Regions from separate parts of the Paenibacillus sp. cl130 genome, predicted to be linked through region 1. Evidence: riboswitches for the same ligand, from Rfam matches in the RefSeq annotation. Region 1 holds a riboswitch; each other region holds the start of a gene.
The links. A riboswitch is a leader RNA that binds a small molecule or an ion and turns the genes downstream of it on or off. The one in region 1 is predicted to bind thiamine pyrophosphate.

Region 1 (6,655 bases):
GAGACCGTAGTTGAATTCGTGGTTACCCACTGTCGCCGCATCATAGCCCATCAAGTTCATCATCTTGTAGACTGGATGGACACCGCCTTCTTTTTCATAGGTTTTGTTTCTGGCCATATAATCGCCTAATGGATTGCCCTGTAACAAATCACCGTTATCGAACAGCATGCTGTTTCTTGTTTCACTACGCGCCTGTTGGATCAAACCAGCTGTGCTAATCAAGCCATATTCGTTGGTTTCTTTGTCTGAATAGTAATCATAGTTCATCAGCGACGCATGAATATCCGTTGTTTCCATGATCCGCAAATTCACCGTAGCGCTATCGCGAGAATCGCTAGCTGCCCAGGATGGAGCGGCCGAAAACACCAGCATGCTACAAGCCACAACTGCTGCTGTAAACCCTTTAAACCAATTTTTACGAAATAACAAAATATACCCCTCCTCATTAAGGTGTATGCCTCATATACATACTTTTGCACATATATGTAAGCCTTGAACCCACCATTTCTATTTTAATCCAACGCCAGATAAAAGAGTAGTCATTTACTTAAATTATTTATGAAAAAATAATTAATTTTCTCAAAAATAAAAACCAGCAAACCTCCTAAAAAACTCGGAGATTTACTGGTTTGTCCATTTATATTCTTATTATTTATTCCACACTTGGCGCTCAGTTTGCTGACCCACATACTCAATGCGTGTCGGATTCACGTCCAGAATGACATAATCGGGATCATCCGGTCCGGAAAACCATTCCTTCAAGGAATCGTTCCACACTTGTTTGCGCAGCCCCTCATCAGCTGTGATCTGGACGGTAGCCTCCACTTCTACGACTTCCTTCGTACCGCCAACTTCATAACCCAGCAGCAGATAAGCATTCGGATTGTCCTTTAGCTCATCCACTTTATGAGTTTTGCGATCTGTCGCCAGATGAATGTTCATTCCATCGTTAAAAAGGGCCATATAGCGTACTTTCGGTTTGCCACCCTCTACCGTACCTAACGAGCAAAATTTGTTGTTATCCAAAGCCTTCACAATGGCTTGTTCCAGTTGGTTGCGATCCAATGTTTCCGTTTTACCCACAGTACAACAACTCCTTTTCACGAATTTGAATTCTCTACGGCCACGCCATTGGGCACCAGCCCATCTGAACCTACCTGCGTAGCTGTTCTGAAAATAACATGACCGGATCGAATCGAATTGATTCATGCTCATTTTCAGATCAAAGCTCACAGTAAAAGTGTACCCTGTGGTTCGGCAAATGAACCGTCATCTCTCCCTTCATGCTGGACAGACCCGCATTCAAGGCATATAATCGTCGTAGTAAACCCGAATAAATGAACCCATTAAACCATACAATGCCAGGGGTGCTGGAATCGGCCGGCTGAGAGTGTGTCCCAAGACACTGACCCTTACAACCTGATCTGGGTAATGCCAGCGTAGGAATGCTTAAGCAAGATGTGCCTTTTTTACATAGGACCATCCCTTACTTTGGTATATACAAGCGCAAGCGTCCCGGAAACTCGGGGCGCTTTTTTTGTTGAAGATTAAGTTGTTGGAAAGATCGCATCCGGCAGATGTTATTTTTAGAAAATGGGGAACTTAAGCTGTCTGATTGGACGGATAACGGGTAATTAAAGGAGAGAACACAACGATGAAGCGCATGAAAATATTAAGCCTGGGACTGATCAGTCTGTGGCTCATGGCCCTGACCCTGACCGCTTGCGGTGGAAGTCCCCCCACATCCCAAGAAGCGGCTCCCGCTACCGACACTCAAACGTCTACTCCGGCAAAGGGGCTCAAAGATGTTAAAGTCGTGCTCGACTGGACACCCAATACGAATCATACGGGACTCTATGTCGCTAAGGACAAAGGATTTTACGAAAAAGCGGGTTTGAATGTCCAAATTGTTCAACCTGGCTCAGGCGGAGCTGATCAAATGGTTGCTTCTAATGCTGCACCTTTTGGTATCAGCTACCAAGAAGGCGTCACACAGGCTCGTACGCAAGGCGTGCCGCTTGTATCCATCGCTGCGGTGATTCAGCATAATACCTCAGGCTTCGCAGCCCCGGTAGATCGTGGAATTAAGAGCCCGAAAGATTTTGAAGGTAAAAAATACGGCGGTTGGGGCTCTCCCGTAGAAGAAGCGGTCATGAAATCCATCATGGATTCAGACAAAGGCGATGTGAGCAAAGTGAAGATCATCAACATGGGCAATGCAGACTATTTTACAGCCGTGAAGCGGGATATCGACTTTGCCTGGATTTTCTACGCATGGACCGGAATCGAGGCCCAGCTTCGAGGTGAGCCATTGGATATGCTGTATGTAAAAGATTATTCCAAAAGCCTCGATTACTATACACCTGTAATTGTGAGCAACGAACAGACAATAAAAAATGATCCCGAGCTGGTCAAAGCGTTCATGGACGCTACCGCACAAGGCTATGAATACACTATCGCTCATCCGGAAGAAGCCGCAGACATCTTAAGCAAAGCTGTACCGGAGCTGGATAAAAAACTGGTACTTGCCAGCCAAAAATGGCTAAGCCCGCGTTATCAGGACGATGCCGCGCAATGGGGTGTGCAAAAACCGGAGGTATGGCAAAACTATTCGGACTGGATGTACGAACGCAAGCTGCTCAGCAAGCCTTTGGAAGTCGATAAAGCCTTCACAAACGGTTTCCTGCCCAAGCGTTGATCATTTGTTAAAACGCTAAATAAGACTGAACTAGAGAAGTGAACGAAGCGCCACTACGCAGTCGGATGGTGCTTCCCATCGCTGTTGTACCCAGATTTCTTTTATGAATATCCAGAGGTTGAAATCTGGGTACAAAGGCGAACGCTAACGCTTGTACAGCACCATTCCGCCCACTTCGTTCTCGTTCCACTTGGTTTATTCTTTAGTTTCTCATATTATCTAAGCGCTAAGTAGGTGCGCTTGTGTGTTAAAAATGCCACACAAACCAGCTTTAAAAATAGGGTGTTTTTAAGGCGGTTGGCAGCGTAGTGGTTCATTTGAATCTGGAGAAGCGCAGCGATCGTAAGATCAAATGAAACGCGAAGCGGTCTCCCCGCCTTAAACCACCATATTTTTTTAATAACACTCCAAATAAAGGACAGGTGAATTTGCATGGCTAACACACTGCTCAGTATTCAAGTAATCCCTAAAACTCCTAATAACGAGGACTCTTACACGTATGTAGATAAGGCGATCGAGGTCATTCAGCGCTCCGGTGTCAAACATCAGGTGAATCCATTGGATACGACCATGGAGGGCGAGCTCGACGAGTTGCTGAAAGTGGTTAAAGAAATGCACGAGGCTTTGACGGAAGCGGGCAGTCCCAGCGTCATTTCACAGATCAAAATCGCACATAACCTACAAGGCATCAGCATGAACAAGCTGACCGAGAAATATCGCCCATGAATCCGAAAGGCAAGAACGCATCCTGGTGGAAAAGCGTATGGCCGCCCTTTGTGGCGGTCCTCTTCTTTTTAGCGGCCTGGCAGGGGGCGGTTTCCTATTTGCATGTTGAATCCTGGCTGCTGCCTGCTCCATCCCTCATCGTACAAGAGGGCATGGCCCAGACGGCGCTGCTTGGTGCCCATACATGGGCTACGATTCGTCTGACACTTGCGGGATTCGCGATAGGGACAGCAACGGGACTGTTGATCGCCATCGTTCTTCATACAATCCCTTTTCTCAAATCCGCCCTGTATCCGCTGCTTATTCTGAGCCAAAACATTCCAATCATCGCCCTGGGACCGCTGCTCATGGTGTGGTTTGGTTTTGGCGTGCTGCCCAAGCTGATGGTCATTACCCTAGTATGCTTTTTTCCCGTGGCTGTAGCGGCCATGGACGGGCTGACTCGAACAGACCGTACGATGATGAACTATATGCAGATGTCGGGTGCAAGCCGCATGGCTATTTTTATGAAGCTGGAGCTGCCACATTCCCTGCCGCAAGTCTTTTCTGGCGTTAAAATTGCTGCTACCTATAGTGTGATGGGTGCGATCATTGCGGAATGGATCGGAGCTAGTGAAGGAATTGGATATTATATGCTGCTGCAAAAATCAGCCTATCGCACGGACCTCATTTTTGCCGCCATCGGCATTATTGTTGCACTCAGCTTACTCATGTTTGTGGTTATTTTACTACTGGAGAAATGGCTGGTTCGCTGGAAACCCGATCGAGAGTAGCTTCCTCCTTGAATTACATACAGCAAAGAAAGGACGTGGCGCGTATGAGTCTGCATCCGACTGACTTATCATCATACAACGTGGCTAATGAACAACGAACCGGGGAACAGCAGAGACGATCAACTGCTCCTCCTGCTTTAGAATTGGACGGGATCAGCCTCGCCTTCCGCGAAAAGCGAAGCCTACTGCCCGTACTGCAGGATGTATCCCTCACAGTCAAGCCAGGAGAATTCGTTTCCCTCATCGGTCCGTCAGGCAGCGGCAAAAGCACGCTGTTTCACATCATCGGCGGGCTACTCAAACCACAGCAGGGACGTATCCGTATGCACGGACGGGACATGACTGGTGAACGTGGGCATATCAGCTATATGCCGCAGCAGCCCGCCCTTTTCCCGTGGCGTACCACGCTGGACAACGTACTGCTTGGGCAGGAAAATGCTCCACGTAAAAATACAGCAGTACCCCCTCAGTACGCCAGTGAACGCGAGCGTCGCAAAGAAGCCTTGCAATGGCTCGAACAGGTTGGACTTGGTAAATTCGCCAAGGCGTATCCACATACGCTGTCTGGTGGAATGCAACAGCGCGCAGCCTTTCTTCGCGCACTGCTCAGCCCACAGGAATTAATGCTGCTGGATGAGCCGTTCAGCGCACTCGATGCGCTGACACGTGCAGACATGCAGCAATGGTTATTACGGATGTGGGAAAAGAACCGTCGTTCTGTGCTGTTTATTACCCACAGCATTGAAGAAGCGTTGCTGCTCTCCGACCGCATCTATGTGCTGTCGGCGCGACCTGCTTCAGTGGTGCATGTCGTAGATGTCCCTTTTCCCCGCCCGCGTAGGGAAGAAATCACCCTCGATCCGCTCTTTATTGAATGGAAGCGGACCATGACCAGCTGGATGCGCGAGGAAAAACATAAACTGGACGGCGACATGGACAATGCTCAGAGCGTCCACAAGAATATCCCGGAAGATGGATTGAATCGACATGAGTGACGTAAAAGTTCGATGTGCATTGAAATGGAACAGCCAAACAAAGCCAGGCTTGGATTTGACCGCAATTGGACCCGCTCCATTGATCGACGCGCATATTCATGTAGACAGCTACCCGCCCGAACAACAGGAATTATTGCTCGCTTCACTTGCCAATAGCAGCGTCCCAGCCGTGATAGCCGTGTCGATGCATCTGGGCTCCAGCCGAGCCAATCTGCAGTTAGCCAAGCGTTACCCCGGGCTGGTACGACCAGCCTTTGGCTTTCATCCCGAACAGGCTCTTCCACCGCAAGCTGAGCTTGAACTCTTGTTCAACTGGATGGACGAACATGTACAGCAGATGGTCGCCGTGGGTGAAGTCGGCTTGCCCTATTACAATCGGCTGGAAGCCTCACAGAGCGGTTCACCTTTTGACCTCGCTCCCTACATAGTGCTACTAGAGCGCTTTATCCAGTTTGCAAGCAAGCATAACAAGCCCATTGTCCTGCACGCCGTTTATGAGGACGCAGACATCGCCTGTGACCTTTTGGAACGTCATGGCGTCACACAGGCGCATTTTCACTGGTTCAAGGGCTCTGCCGCCACGACCGAACGTATGGCCCGGAACGGCTATTATGTCTCCTTCACACCGGATCTCCTGTACGAAGAAGAGATCCGCAGTTTGGCAAGACAGTATCCGTCTGATCAGATCATGGCAGAGACAGATGGTCCTTGGCCGTTCGAGGGACCTTTTACTGGACAAGAGACACATCCCCGGATGACTGCCGACGTCATTCGTGCGTACAGCAAGCTGACCCATCAAGATGAATCTGCCGTCCGTCAATTATTTTATGAAAATACGAGACGCTTTTACTCACTATCTGATTGATAAAGGCATACCAGCTATTTACTGACTGGAAGGTTTACAACCACAACATGCAGCCAAAGCAAAGAACCTCCTTATTTACGCGGGACTTCATCATGCGTAAATAAGGAGGTTCTTGTATTTTCAAACGTATATAGCTCAAATACTACTTGTATTTTGCAGAGTTTTTTGTCGCCACTCAGCTTTTATTGCTTCAAGAAACCCTTCTGTTCCAAAAATGGCTTCAACTGCAAGCGCGCTGGCTCGGTCAGTCTCGCAGCCATTTGCTCAGACCATGGCGTAGAGCGTTGACCGCCTGTACGTTCCTTCAAATATTCCGCTGATGTGTGATCGTATACCTCTACAGCTTTCATCGTCTGATTTTTGTCGTAACCGTTCATATGCAAAACACCGGACAGTGGAAGACGTGGACGCAAGCCCGTTTCCTGATCCGGTACACCAATACACATACCGAACACTGGATACACCAGCTCTGGCAACCCTAACAACTCAGATACCTCTGCTATTTTAGTACGAATGCCGCCGATGTAGACGATGCCCAGGCCCAGTGATTCAGCGGCTACCGCTGCATTTTGTGCGGCTAACGCGGCATCAATGGTCG
Region 2 (6,655 bases), on a different contig from region 1:
GGCTGGGCTGTCTTCCCTGTTTATGGAGACAGAGTATCGCGTGATCACGGACGAAGCAAGCGAGGAAGAGGTCATTCGCTGGTGGAACGAGATGACAGAGGATGGTCATGAAGGGATTGTGATCAAGCCGGAACGCTTTTTGATGAAAAATCGGGACAAGATGATTCAGCCTGCAATCAAGGTGAGAGGCCGGAAGTATTTGCACATCATTTACGGTATGGATTATCTTGCCCCTGAGAATTTAAAGCGTCTGAAGCAGCGTCGAACGAACAAAAAGGAGCGTCATGCCCTGATGGAAGGAGCGCTTGGTATGGAAGGCGTGGAACGTTTTGTCCGCAAGGATACGGTAGATCGTATTCATGAATGCGTCCTTGCCGCGCTATCTCTGGAATCGGAGCCGATTGATCCGAGATTGTAGTTTGCGAAGGAGGGATTGAGATGGAAAGGGGTACACCGTTAATTGATATTGGCGTGAACTTGATGCACCGTTCGTTTCATGCGGATCGGGAACAGGTGGTAGAGAGAGCCGCAGCTGTAGGGATTTCACCCCTGATTATTACCGGGACCAGTGTCCGCAGCAGTCGGGAGGCTTCTCAGTATGCAGCACGTTATCCGGGCAAGCTGTATGCGACAGCTGGCGTGCATCCCCATGATGCCAAAGACTGCAGCGCAGAGACGGTTCAGCAGCTCCGTCAGCTGGCGAGTCAGCCGCAGGTCGTATCCATAGGGGAATGCGGATTGGACTATAACCGTGATTTTTCGCCGCGTGATGTGCAGCGCCGATGGTTTGGCGAGCAAATCCAACTGGCGGGTGAGCTAAATATGCCGTTATTTTTGCATGAACGAGATGCACATGAGGATTTTGCCGCTATGCTGCGGGAGTATCAAGGGCTTGTCGATAAAGCAGTGGTGCATTGTTTTACAGGCACGGAACAAGAATTGCATACGTATGTAGAGATGGGACTGTATATCGGGATCACCGGCTGGATTTGCGACGAACGGCGTGGCAAACATCTGCGTGAACTGGTCAGAGATATTCCCTTGGACCGTCTGATGATTGAAACGGATGCTCCATTTTTGACCCCGCGTAATTTGCCCGTGAAGCCCAAAGAAGGGCGTAATGAGTCGATGTATCTCGCTCACATTGCTGCTACGATAGCCGAATGTACAGGCCGAAGCATGATGGAGATCGAAATCGCCACGACGGAGACAGCCAAACGTTTCTTCGGATTATAGGATTGTCAAAGCCATAGATGTGGTATATATTATAGTGAATTAAAAAAGCATTGTCGGGAGCTTGAGAAAGTCAGGCTGAGAGGGTGGCCCTTGCCACTGACCGTGAAATCTGATCTGGGTAATGCCAGCGTAGAGAAACCAAGAACACTATACAGGAATGCCGCTTGTTTTGCGGTTGTCGATAGATACAATGTATGTCCTAGCATTTTACCTTGACCCTGACTTTGGCTTGGTATCAGTGTAGTAGCTTAGACTACTGGTTATATAAGGCATATCGACGAATGATGTTTTGTATGGTGCTTCACCTTTTACTGCGCATAAAGCTTGCCTGGAGATTCAGCTCCAGACAAGCTTTTTTTTATGGCCAAGAGGCCAATTATAAGGATAAGGGGAGCACGCAATAATGAATACTGCTGTAAGAGCGTCCAAAGGGTTGAAGCTGACTGATATTTTGGTCACGATTGTGATCGCTGTTGTGTTCGGGTTAGTCTACAAAATATGGGGACCTGCCTATGATTTGATGAAACCATTCGGTCTACACGCCGAGCAACTGATGTATGGCATGTGGTTTATGGCAGGCACGTTTGCTTATCTCATCATTCGCAAGCCGGGTGTTGCAATTTTGGCAGAGGTGGCAGCGGCAACGGTCAGTGCTTTTTTGGGAAGCGAATGGGGGATGTCCACTTTGTACTATGGCCTGCTGCAAGGCTTGGGAGCGGAGCTATTTTTTGCGGCTTTTCTGTATCGGAACGCAAACCTGTGGGTTGCTTCGCTAGCTGCGGCCGGGGCGGCTGTCGCTTCTCTGATTTTAGACTTCAGCTACGGGTATATTGATCAGCTTTCGACCTGGAACTATGTTTTGTATATCGGTTTTCGCATGATTGGCAGCATTGTGATTGCCGGGGTATTCGCGTTCTATCTGGCTAGGGCATTGGAGGTAACCGGAGTCACGCGAAGTTTGAGACCCGCAACGGAACAAGATTATAAGGGGCTGGATTGATGAGCCAGGCAACCGAAGATGTGGTGGCTTCGATCACCCGTCTTCGGTTGAAATTCCCCGGTGAGCAGGAGCTGCTTTTTCACAATATGTCTTTGTCTGTCCGCAAGGGGGAAAAGCTGCTGTTGCTGGGACCGAGTGGATGCGGTAAATCAACGCTGCTCCAAGTGTTAAGCGGTCTGATTCCACGCACGATAGAAGTGCCTATGAAATGCGATGCTGCTGTAATCCCAAGTGTCTCAGGTATTGTATTTCAAGATCCTGATACGCAGTTTTGTATGTCATATGCAGACGAGGAACTGGCTTTTGTGTTGGAAAATAATCAGGTTCCTCGTGAGCAGATGCGATCCCGTATTCGCGAGCTGCTGATACAGGTTGGTCTATCAACGGATGATATACACATGCCCATTGGCAGCATGTCACAGGGAATGAAACAGCGGCTGGCGATTGCGTCTGTGCTGGCTATGGAGCCAGAAGTGCTTTTTCTGGATGAGCCCACGGCTTTGTTGGACGAGGAAGGCACTACACAGGTGTGGGATACCATTCGAAACATTTCGGTAGACCAGACACTGGTGATCGTGGAGCATAAAATTAATGAAATTGTCCATGATGTGGACCGGATTGTGGTGCTTTCTGCTCAAGGGGAGATCATTGCGGATGGAAGGGCGGAAGAAGTATTTCATGGGCAGCGGCAGGCATTGTCCGAGTATGGCGTGTGGTACCCGGGAGTATGGAGTGAATCGTCTTCGCCGCGTTGGAGTGAATCAGTGACACAGCAGAATGGTACGGGGAATGGTACAGGGATTGATTTGCTGGAGCTGGAACATTTTAGTGGCCTCCGCGGTTTAAGTTCAGTGATTTATGTGGAGCATGCGCAGGTGAAGCCTGGCGACTGGATTGGCGTGGTCGGTGAAAACGGGGCTGGCAAAAGCTCACTGCTGCTCTCCATGATGCGCTTACTTCGCACACAGGGACGTTATAGCGTGCGCGGAATTGAGGCAGGCAGTACGGAACAACTGGCAGAGCGTATCGGGTTCGCGTTTCAAAATCCCGAGCTGCAATTCGTAGCACACACCGTACGAAAGGAACTAGAGTATTCGTTACCCAAGAGCTTGTTCACCGTTGAACAGTGCCGGGAACGGGTCGATCGGATGCTCGTACAGTTCGGACTGGAGCGGCTGGACGAGCGTCATCCGTATCAGCTTTCATTGGGCCAAAAAAGGCGGTTGAGTATTGCTACGGCTATGATCCGTGAGCCGGAAGTGCTGCTGCTGGATGAACCGACTTTTGGGCAGGATGCGCGTAATACCTTTGTCATGCTGGATATGTTGGAGCAGCTGAGAGCGGCAGGCACGGCCATTGTGATGGTCACGCATGACCCGGAAATTGTCCATCGATATTGTACCGATATATGGCGGATTCAGAAAGGGGAACTCCAGTATGAACCTGTCCTTTCCCCATCATAAAACATGGCTGCATCGTGTGAATCCGGGCCTAAAGCTCGTTATGTTTTCCATACTGTTTGTGGTCGTTATAGTCATTCATGATCCGAATGTCATGTTTAATGTTGCGTGTGCTATGCTGCTGCTGCTTGTCTGGTCAGGCCATCCATGGAAGCGGCTGCTGCTGTATGGATCTCCCTTTATATTGGTGTTTATTTCAACCTCAACGGGCATGATGATGTTCGGCAAAGGGGTGACGACCTGGTGGACATGGGGCCTGATCCATATTACGCAGGAAAGCTTTTATCGGGGTATACATCTGGGCTTTCGTGCGCTGAGTATGGCGGCGGTAGGGTTGCTGTTTGGTTTAACGACTCGTCCAGTGGACCTTTTTTATTCACTGATGCAGCAATGGAGGCTCTCTCCGAAGTATGCGTATAGCTTTTTGGCAGCCATGCGGTTGATGCCCATGATGGTGGAGGAATTCCAGGCATTGAGACAAGCCCATCGTATTCGAGGTTTACATCAGCATGTGTCCAAATGGAATATGTATGCCACGCTTCGCAGGTATGCAATTCCGCTGCTCGCTCAAAGTATCCGGCGTGCACAGCGAATTGCTATTGCCATGGAAGCCAAGGGTTTTACTAATGAAACCAAACGCACGTATTATTATGCGATTGGCTATTCGGCTGTAGATATTGTGTTCATATTCTATTTTGTCATCATGCTTACGCTGGCTTGGGGACTCGGTATCTGCTTTCCTTACGTGGGGGTGTGGGATGTACGTTAATTGTTGTCAAAAGGCTTTGCCCGTTTTCTGCTCTGTGGTATATTAATGCAATGGGAATTGACGGCTCGTACAGACCCGCCTGGGCTGGCGGGCTTATTACATTTTCCCTGAGAAATGGATCATCAGGAGGCCAGGTTTCATGATTACGCTGCATCAGGTAAGCAAGCATTATACCACCTCAAGCGGCCAATTTCATGCGGTTCAATCCGTGTCCCTTCAAGTGGAGGAGGGGGAAATTCACGGTATCATAGGTGCCAGCGGTGCCGGTAAGTCTACGTTGCTCCGGTTGATGAATGTATTGGAAAGGCCGGATGAGGGAAACGTGGTTGTAAACGGGGAAGATTTGACTCGCATGCCGGAAAAACGTCTCCGTGAAGCGCGGCGATCGATAGGGATGATTTTTCAGCATTATCATCTTGTTCACAATCGGACGGTCAGTGGAAATGTGGCAATGTCGTTGGAGCTGGCAGGTGTCGCGAAAAAAGAGAGAGTGGAACGTGTGCGCGAATGCCTGCAATTCGTCGGTTTAGCTGATAAAGCAGAACAGTATCCGGCACAACTGAGCGGAGGCCAAAAGCAACGTGTGGCGATAGCCAGAGCGCTGGCGAATCGACCTGCGGTGCTGCTGTGTGATGAGCCGACCTCGGCGCTTGATCCGCAGACGACCGCGGATATTCTGGGCGTGTTACGGGAGATCAACCGGGAACTGGGAGTTACCATTGTAATCGTAACGCACGATATGGACGTGGTACGCAATATTTGTACCCGTGTATCAGAAATGCGGGATGGGCAGCTGCTTTCAACGCAACGTGTAGTTGACGCTGCGGTAGGTTCAACAGCGGAAGCAGGTGAAGCTGATGAATGAAATGCTGAGCATCATTGTGCAATACCAGTCAGAGATATGGAAAGCCATCGGGGAGACGTTTATCATGGTGGGGATTTCTATCGCAGCAGCTGTACTGTTAGGGCTTCCGGCAGGAACGATTTTGTATTTGTGCGGCAAAGGGCAAAAATATGAAAATCGACTGCTGTTCACCTTATTGAACAGTGTGGTCAATGTCATCCGCTCGTTCCCGTTTTTGCTGCTCGTCGTGTTTATGATTCCATTTACACGTCTGGTCGTAGGGACGGCGCTGGGCACGATGGCTGCAACGGTTCCCTTGTCAGTGGTGGCCATCGCCTATTATTCGAGGCTGGTGGAGCAATCATTGCTTGAGGTGCCCAAGGGTGTAATTGAAGCCGCTACTTCTATGGGGGCATCCACCCTCCAGCTTATTTTTAAATTTCTGTACGTGGAAGCTCGTTCCGGGCTTGTACTGGGTTTGACCACGTCCACCATTAGCTTCATCTCCTACTCCACGGTGATGGGCATTGTGGGCGGCGGCGGGGTAGGCGATTTTGCCATCCGCTACGGTTACCAGCGTTTTGAAACAGGCTTGATGGCGTTCACCATCGTCGTCATGATTATTTTCGTACAAACGATCCAGTTCACCGGAAGCACCATATCCCGCCGGATCGACAAGCGATAGGGCAAAAATGTAACTTTTCGCTACACTTGCACCACTCACTATGGGAAATAAAAATGACTTTACAGTACCTCAAAAGCGGAGCGGACAGAATTGTTCTGGAGAAGCGTCAGCGTTCGCCTTTGAAATGGGATTCTAACCTATAAATTGTGTTATAAATCAGAGAGAATCCCATTTCAACAGCGATCGGAAGAACAATCTGCACGCGAAGCGGCTGCGGCTGTACTGTAACTCATTTTTATCTTCCCAATCACAATTTACTTGGAGGTTCCTCATCAAATGAGTCGGAAAAACAACATGAAAACGAACTTGAAACTACTCACACTATTTGCTGTCGTTATGCTACTGGTTGCCGGATGCGGTGGTCAAAAGCAGGCTGCTCCAGAAACACAGTCTAAAGAAGCAACTTCCCAAAAAGAAGTGACCTTGAAAGTAGCAACGCTAATCCCACCGATGACAGATGTGCTGGATATCGTGAAGCCGCTGCTTAAACAGGACGGAGTCAATCTGGAAATCGTCGTGCTTTCAGACAATATCCAACCGAATAACGCATTGGCAAGCCATGAAGTGGATGCTAACTTCTTTCAGCATGCTCCTTTTATGCAACAATATAATGAAAGCAACAAGTCCGATTTGGTAGCGGTAAAACCAATTTACAATGCCA
Region 3 (6,655 bases), on a different contig from region 1:
TCCTGTTCCCAACAACAACCTTGAGGTAAAAGATGCTTTTCCAATGGTTAACATGATCAACCGCCTCCCACAAAATGTACAATCTCTAGGCAATCTCCATCCTTCAGTACCGCTTCATCATGATCTTCACGGGTCAATATACGCCGATTCAGCTCTACCACTACGGTTTTCACCTTTACATCAAGCTCATGTAGCAATTGATCCACATGAGTGATTCGATTAGAAAAGGTCAGGCTCTGGCCGTTAATCGTCAGCTTCATAAGCTTTCCTTCTTGAGGAGCTCAGAAGAAAATCTACTTATCCCAAGTTCAGCCGCACCAGCCCCATTAAGCATAGCTGCCAGCGCACGCCCGGTAGCATCACTCAGCAGGACACCGTTGCGATAATGCCCGACGGCAGCATATACGCCCTCGACCCCAGGGACAGTGCCTATAAAAGGATGACCTGATGCGGCCTGCGGACGTAAGCCCGCCCAAGTGCGTATAAAAGAAGCTTCACGGACGCGCGGCAGCCAAGCAGAGGCACGTGCCAGCAACCCCTCCAAGCCTCCTACGGTCACCTCTTCGTCATATTGATGCGGAAGGCTCGTTGCCCCAATCCAAAGCTCGTTATTCTGTTTAGGCACGAGGTAAATATCATCAGCATAAATGGTGTATTCTAACGGGTGATCCTTCAAGGAGACCGCTACCGCTTCGCCCTTGACCGGATAAAGTGGATATTCAAATCCAACCTGCGCTAGCAATTTCATGCTATCCAAGCCTCCAGCAATAATGACCTGATCGCAGGAAAAAAAGCCACTATCTGTTCGAACACCGCAAACTCGACCATTCTGTATGACCAGTTGCTCTGCCTGTGTACCAGACCATACCGTTGCCCCCAGCACCGCAGCAGCACCTGCATAAGCACGGCAAAGCTGGACAGGAGCCACTTGTGTCTCTTTTGAACGATATATTGCCCCGATCGCTTGTTCATCCAAACCTGGAATTCGTCGGGCCAATTCCTTCGCATCCCACCAGATAGGACAATCATCCTCTCGCGTTTTAGCAGCTTTCCAGCGTTTTTGGCCTTCAGTTTCCGTACGGAAAGGAGTCACAAATCCTTCTGTACGGAATTCCACCGAAATACCTGACAAACGCTCCAGATCACAGACAAGCTCAGGGAATGCGTCTCGACTTATGCGAGCAAACCGTGCCAGCTCAGAGTCGGTGAACTCTTCACTTTCCGCTGCCAGCATTCCAACCGCTGCTCCTGAGGCTCCCTCACCCGGGATCAATCGTTCCAGCATGATCGTACTTCTTCCCTCCTTGGCCACATGATAAGCAATGGAACTGCCGATGACACCTCCACCTATGACCAAGCATTCAGCGTGTCCTATCGCTCTTGCCTCTATGTGTATCTTTGGCATTTGTTCCGTGTCTCCTCTCCATAAACCATTCTGCTTTCAGCTTGCCTCTACTCTCGTTTTCTCGCTACAGGTCGTGAACTACAAGATCTGCCATTCGCCTATATTCCAGCGCAGCTGCAACGGGCGACTCAGCCTCCCATATACCAGACATCACCGCAATTCCGCTTGCTCCAGCCTTATAAAGCTCCGGGATATGGTGCGGTTGTATGCCGCCCAGCGCGATCACCGGAATGTTCGACAGCCTGCAAATATGTTCAAGCTGAGCTAAACCCCGTGGTACAATACCGGGCTTACAATGGGTCTCATATATGTGACCATAAAGTACATAGTCCGCTCCTACCCGCTCGGCAGTCTGCGCCTCCTTCAAGGAATGCACAGATACTCCACAGCGTGTACCCTTTGGAAGTAGGCTTTTCACATCCGCTACAGGTAATCCATTAGCTGGTAGCTGGACGGCTCCAACCAAAGTAAGTAAAGCTACATCCACACGATCATTTACTACAATTTGTTGCAAAGGAACTCCCTGCTCCACCATGCTGCGAGTCAAAGATAGCAATGCAGAGGCACCATTCTGTTTTAAACGTGCGTGTACATAATGAACATACGGACAAATCACAGCAGCCACTTGGGCTGCTTGTGCAAAAGTGCCCTTTTCCATCGAAATTGCGTGTAATTCGATTTTGTCTTCACCTCACATTGGACTAAAGGATCTAAGCTTAGTCAGCCACGTCTACCAGCAGAAATGAAAGGGGATTGTATGTGAATTGTCTACGGAAGCTCGAACAACTTAAAATGAACGAAACGCAAAAAAACCACTTCCCCAAGGAAGTGGTTTAACGAACGTCCAATAATCGAACGGACCATGATATCCGTATACGTGTATCGTCCCACGCACAAACAAAAATAAGATGGTGTTGCCTTGTTTGTACGGTGCTCACTTCCCTACGCTGGCATAACCCAGATCAGGTGCAAAGGGTCCGAAATCCATTTATTCCGTCTCAGCCGCATGGGCGGCTCCCCTAGTGTGACTATTTTATTGTATAAGCTAAAGATAGCTTAGCATATTTTCCTAATTCTGCAAACCCCACTTCGTGTGAAATATGCAGAATTGGATTTAGTTGATGTTAGTTAACTTTACTTGACCACTCTTCCACATTCCACGTTTTGGTTACCCAATCCTCGTAAAAGTCCGGTTCGTGAGATACAAGCAATACGGTCCCTTTGTATTCCTTCAAGGCACGTTTCAGCTCATCCTTAGCTTTAACATCCAAGTGGTTGGTAGGCTCATCGAACAGTACCCAGTTGCTTTCACGCATTAACAGTTTGCAAAGACGGACTTTAGCCTGTTCTCCACCACTGAGCGCAGATAGCGGACGCGTGATATGCTCATTCTTTAAACCGCAACGCGCCAAATGCGCTCGTACTTCATGCTGGTTCAAATGTGGGAATTCATTCCACACATCGTCAATCGGTGTAATTTTCTCCGCCTTTACTTCCTGCTCAAAATAAGCGGGCTGCAAAAAATCACCTTGATAGGTTTTTCCACTGATTGGCGGTATTTTTCCCAATATGGTTTTGAGCAATGTCGATTTACCGACACCGTTGTAGCCAACAATAGCAATCTTTTCGCCACGTTCAATCGTCATGGACATTTTAGGCAAAAGGGCATGCGTATAACCAATCTCAAAATCAATACCCTCAAATACCGTCTTTCCGCTTGCACGTGCTTCTTTGAATTGAAAGGTTGGCTTCGCAGCTTCTTCAGGCTTATCTATACGTTCGATCCGATCAAGTTGCTTTTCACGGCTCTTTGCTCGGCCTGATGTAGAGGCACGCGCTTTATTACGCTGAATAAAATCTTCCTGTTTCTTAATAAAGTCCTGTTGCTTCTCATAAGCATCAATATGCTGAGCTTTGTTCAGATCCGCCATTTCAAGAAACTTTTCATAGTTAGCTGAATAACGGGTCATCTTGGCAAATTCAAGATGGTAAATAACATTAACGACCTGGTTCATAAACTCAGTATCATGTGAAATAAGAATAAAAGCATAGGGATAATCCTTCAAATAGCGCGTAAGCCATTCAATATGCTCTACATCCAAATAGTTGGTGGGCTCATCCAGCAGCAGGACATTTGGCTTTTCCAACAGCAACTTAGCAAGAAGCACCTTTGTCCGTTGCCCACCGCTAAGTGCAGATACATCCCGATCCAGTCCTATGGCCGACAGACCTAGTCCATTCGCCATTTCTTCAACCTTCACATCAATGAGGTAAAAATCCCCCATATCCAGTTGCTCCTGAATTTCACCCATCTGTTCCAGCAGCACTTCCAACTCTTCAGGAGAAGCATCCCCCATCTTGTCAGTAATCTGCATCATTTCCTTTTCCAATTCCAACAAAGGAAGAAAAGCGTCTTTCAAAACATCACGTACCGTTTTGCCCGGTGTCAGCTTGGTATGCTGATCCAGATAGCCGTAACGTACACGTGGAGTCCATTCCACTTTACCCTCATCCTTAAGCAATTTTCCAGTCAGAATGTTCATGAGTGTCGATTTACCGACACCGTTAGCTCCTACCAAACCTACACGTTCCCCCGCAAGCAATCGAAAGGAAACATTTTTAAATAATGCGCGGTCCCCAAAGTTGTGAGATACATTTTCTACAGTCAATAAACTCATAAGCTGTTTTTGGCTCCTTATTGTCATCGGCGCTGCCGACTGTTCTTATTTCATATGCATTTCGTTTCTTTCAAAGCTTTATTGTAGCACATTCTGCAACCATATCGGAATATGGAAAACAGCGATTTTTAAGGTTTTTGATATGGATCTGCCTAAAAAAAGAAAAACCACCCATGAAGGTGATTATTTTAAGCCATTATAACATTTGTACTCAAAGTATCCCGCAGCTGCTGCAGATTTTTCATCCGCAAAACGTTCACTCGCTTTAAAGGGAGCTGGACATGAATCTCTATAAAAATATTTCATCCCAGTATCTGGTTCTATGCCGCCTATAATGTCTTGCTTTCTAACGACTCTCCCACCACCAAATCCATAGTTATTGTAATACCTGTCTCCGACCGGAATGCCTTGGATAAACGCGATCAGACCCACATCATCTACTGTGTTGTACCACTCCTCTTGCGGAATGAGCGGTAGCGTGAACGTATAAGTTATGCCGTTACGTGCAGCTTTTTCGTTATGGACATTAATAATTCGCGCCAGGTCCTCTTGGACGCTGCGAACGATGGTGGAACGACGTATTTGCTCAAAAGTTTCTGAATTATTCAGTAAAGATATAGGGGTCTGGTCCTGAAGTTCCTTTTGAAAGCCCTCCACCCACCTGTGATTCCGCGCATCATATGCGTGCACATAATTATCCAAGGTGAACCCCACACTGTTGTCTACTGAATCAACATAGGCATATGGCTTTTTTTCGCTCCATTTGGGACCTATGGCAGCTTGTCCATGCTCGTCGGTATAGGCTTCTGAAGTGAACGCATAATAACCGTCATAATCTAGAATTACAATGGCTGGTATGTAATCCAATAATGCACGTTGTGCTACTATATCCCCATCAATGCCTACATTAAGAAAAAGGGTGTGCAGGAACGTGTGCAGCGCTGCTTCTTTATCTACACGAAAAAACTTATCCGATCCGTATCCGGCCTCGCGTTCTTGACGTTCATTCTGTGAGAGCATAACCCCTGCATCCTGAACTGCGGTACGGAGAGCCGACGTATATTTCATTTCTAGCTGCTGCACTTCACGCTGATTCTGGACCCGTAAGTCACTAACTACACCAAAGGGCAAAAACAAAAGTATAAATATGACTGCAAAATCAGTAATCTTCATTCAGAACCATGCCCCCGTAAGAAGCTGTAACTGCCGGCTTTCCGCTATCTGCCCCACCGAGAAGCCATGATTTATACAAGTCCGCAGGAGTCCGATTCGTATTATGTAGCCGGACCGTAAAATAATCCCCGGCCATCAAGGTATACCGACGTGGCTGATCTGATTTTGGCTGCTGATTGTCAGGAAACAGTACAGGTAAGATTTGCGGATTATAGTACCCATCATATACAGTTTCATAATTGCCCAGAAAACTGTCTGGCTTCGCGGCATCTGCATAGTCCGGTACATACTTTTTGTGCATATGCTCCAAGTCAACTTTGTAGATATTGCCTGTCAATTCCAGATCACGCATAAAATCGTTATACATCGTCGGTGTAATGTAACCTTTGGTTCTTACCATATCAACAAAACGTACAGTTGAATGATATGTATTTAACCCGGATATATCTTCCTGCCGTTCAGCAGCTTGAGCTGCGGGTACGATGTACAAAAGCAATACAGCGATCAGCGCCCCCAACAGCTTGGATATTGTTTGAACCACTTCATTCCTCCCCCAATTTCTCAAAACGTACAGATGTTATGTCCCCATTCCCATTACGCTGTGGGTATATGGAATATAAAGAAGAAGCATCTAAGGTCGATACATCAGGCTCAAACGGTTCAGAATACGCATCGTACTCTGTCCCGTCGACATGAATCGAAATCCCCTCCTGTAAGTTCACGCGAATTGCCTGCATTACCTGAGTCCCTTTTATCCGTTCCGGCAACCCCACCACAGCAGTACGGGCTATTCGCCCTTCAGAATGCTCCTCCTGCTGTGATCTTAATTCCAGTGCACCATCCAGCTGGCTGGACAAGTCTGCTGCCGTTACACATGCGGTTATGAACAGAATAACTGACACACCAAGCCGCAGCATGCTTGAAGCGTGATCAGACATACTCTCATCCCCCTTATGATTATTATCTTTACTGTAGTGCTTAGGACTGGGTAAACAACAATCCACGGACAACGTTCGATTTGTCCTTGACGATTTCAGCCTTGAATTTGCCACTTGGATTTACGTATTCATTCTCTTTCTCATTAAGCGTATTCGTGATTTTCCCAGTCTTATCACTGCCGCCATTCACGGCGCCATACTGTTCACTGTCTGGGCTAATGTTCAGAGCATTACCGTACCACTGGCCTGCCATATTTTTGCCGGTTTTAATCTGAATGCCGAATTGGTCCTTCCCCTGAAACTTCCGCAGCGCATTGGTCACCTGGGAACCGCTAATCGTTGTGCCGTCATATACCGTAAAAGAGGCCTGAGACAATTCGGTCTGGATATCAGCAAAATTGTTTTGTGCCGTTTTAGTCGCCTCCTGGGCTGAAATAAACAGTATAACTACAATCGTAATT

Region 2: linked by a shared signal. The riboswitch ahead of BM358_RS23030 (ECF transporter S component) and the one ahead of BM358_RS14950 (ABC transporter substrate-binding protein) in region 1 are both predicted to bind thiamine pyrophosphate.
Region 3: linked by a shared signal. The riboswitch ahead of BM358_RS12090 (thiamine phosphate synthase) and the one ahead of BM358_RS14950 (ABC transporter substrate-binding protein) in region 1 are both predicted to bind thiamine pyrophosphate.

The regions. Positions count from the first base shown of each region.
Region 1 is NZ_FOYG01000005.1:51,540-58,194, reverse strand. Features, by position in the region: gene BM358_RS14960 (bifunctional 2',3'-cyclic-nucleotide 2'-phosphodiesterase/3'-nucleotidase) at 1-429, opposite strand, end outside; gene BM358_RS14955 (pyridoxamine 5'-phosphate oxidase family protein) at 649-1,083, opposite strand; TPP riboswitch at 1,354-1,463, shown strand; gene BM358_RS14950 (ABC transporter substrate-binding protein) at 1,655-2,698, shown strand; gene BM358_RS26280 (hypothetical protein) at 2,706-2,888, opposite strand; gene BM358_RS14940 (MTH1187 family thiamine-binding protein) at 3,131-3,424, shown strand; gene BM358_RS14935 (ABC transporter permease) at 3,421-4,197, shown strand; gene BM358_RS14930 (ABC transporter ATP-binding protein) at 4,242-5,192, shown strand; gene BM358_RS14925 (TatD family hydrolase) at 5,185-6,057, shown strand; gene nfsA (oxygen-insensitive NADPH nitroreductase) at 6,240-6,655, opposite strand, start outside.
Region 2 is NZ_FOYG01000010.1:143,370-150,024, forward strand. Features, by position in the region: gene BM358_RS23020 (polynucleotide kinase-phosphatase) at 1-418, shown strand, start outside; gene BM358_RS23025 (TatD family hydrolase) at 439-1,236, shown strand; TPP riboswitch at 1,280-1,391, shown strand; gene BM358_RS23030 (ECF transporter S component) at 1,640-2,236, shown strand; gene BM358_RS23035 (ABC transporter ATP-binding protein) at 2,236-3,699, shown strand; gene BM358_RS23040 (energy-coupling factor transporter transmembrane component T family protein) at 3,674-4,465, shown strand; gene BM358_RS23045 (methionine ABC transporter ATP-binding protein) at 4,605-5,330, shown strand; gene BM358_RS23050 (methionine ABC transporter permease) at 5,323-5,994, shown strand; gene BM358_RS23055 (MetQ/NlpA family ABC transporter substrate-binding protein) at 6,271-6,655, shown strand, end outside.
Region 3 is NZ_FOYG01000003.1:665,726-672,380, forward strand. Features, by position in the region: gene BM358_RS12075 (thiazole synthase) at 1-54, opposite strand, end outside; gene thiS (sulfur carrier protein ThiS) at 57-260, opposite strand; gene thiO (glycine oxidase ThiO) at 257-1,405, opposite strand; gene BM358_RS12090 (thiamine phosphate synthase) at 1,470-2,063, opposite strand; TPP riboswitch at 2,328-2,436, opposite strand; gene BM358_RS12095 (ABC-F family ATP-binding cassette domain-containing protein) at 2,530-4,083, opposite strand; gene BM358_RS12100 (hypothetical protein) at 4,267-5,256, opposite strand; gene BM358_RS12105 (hypothetical protein) at 5,243-5,797, opposite strand; gene BM358_RS12110 (hypothetical protein) at 5,799-6,194, opposite strand; gene BM358_RS12115 (hypothetical protein) at 6,235-6,655, opposite strand, start outside.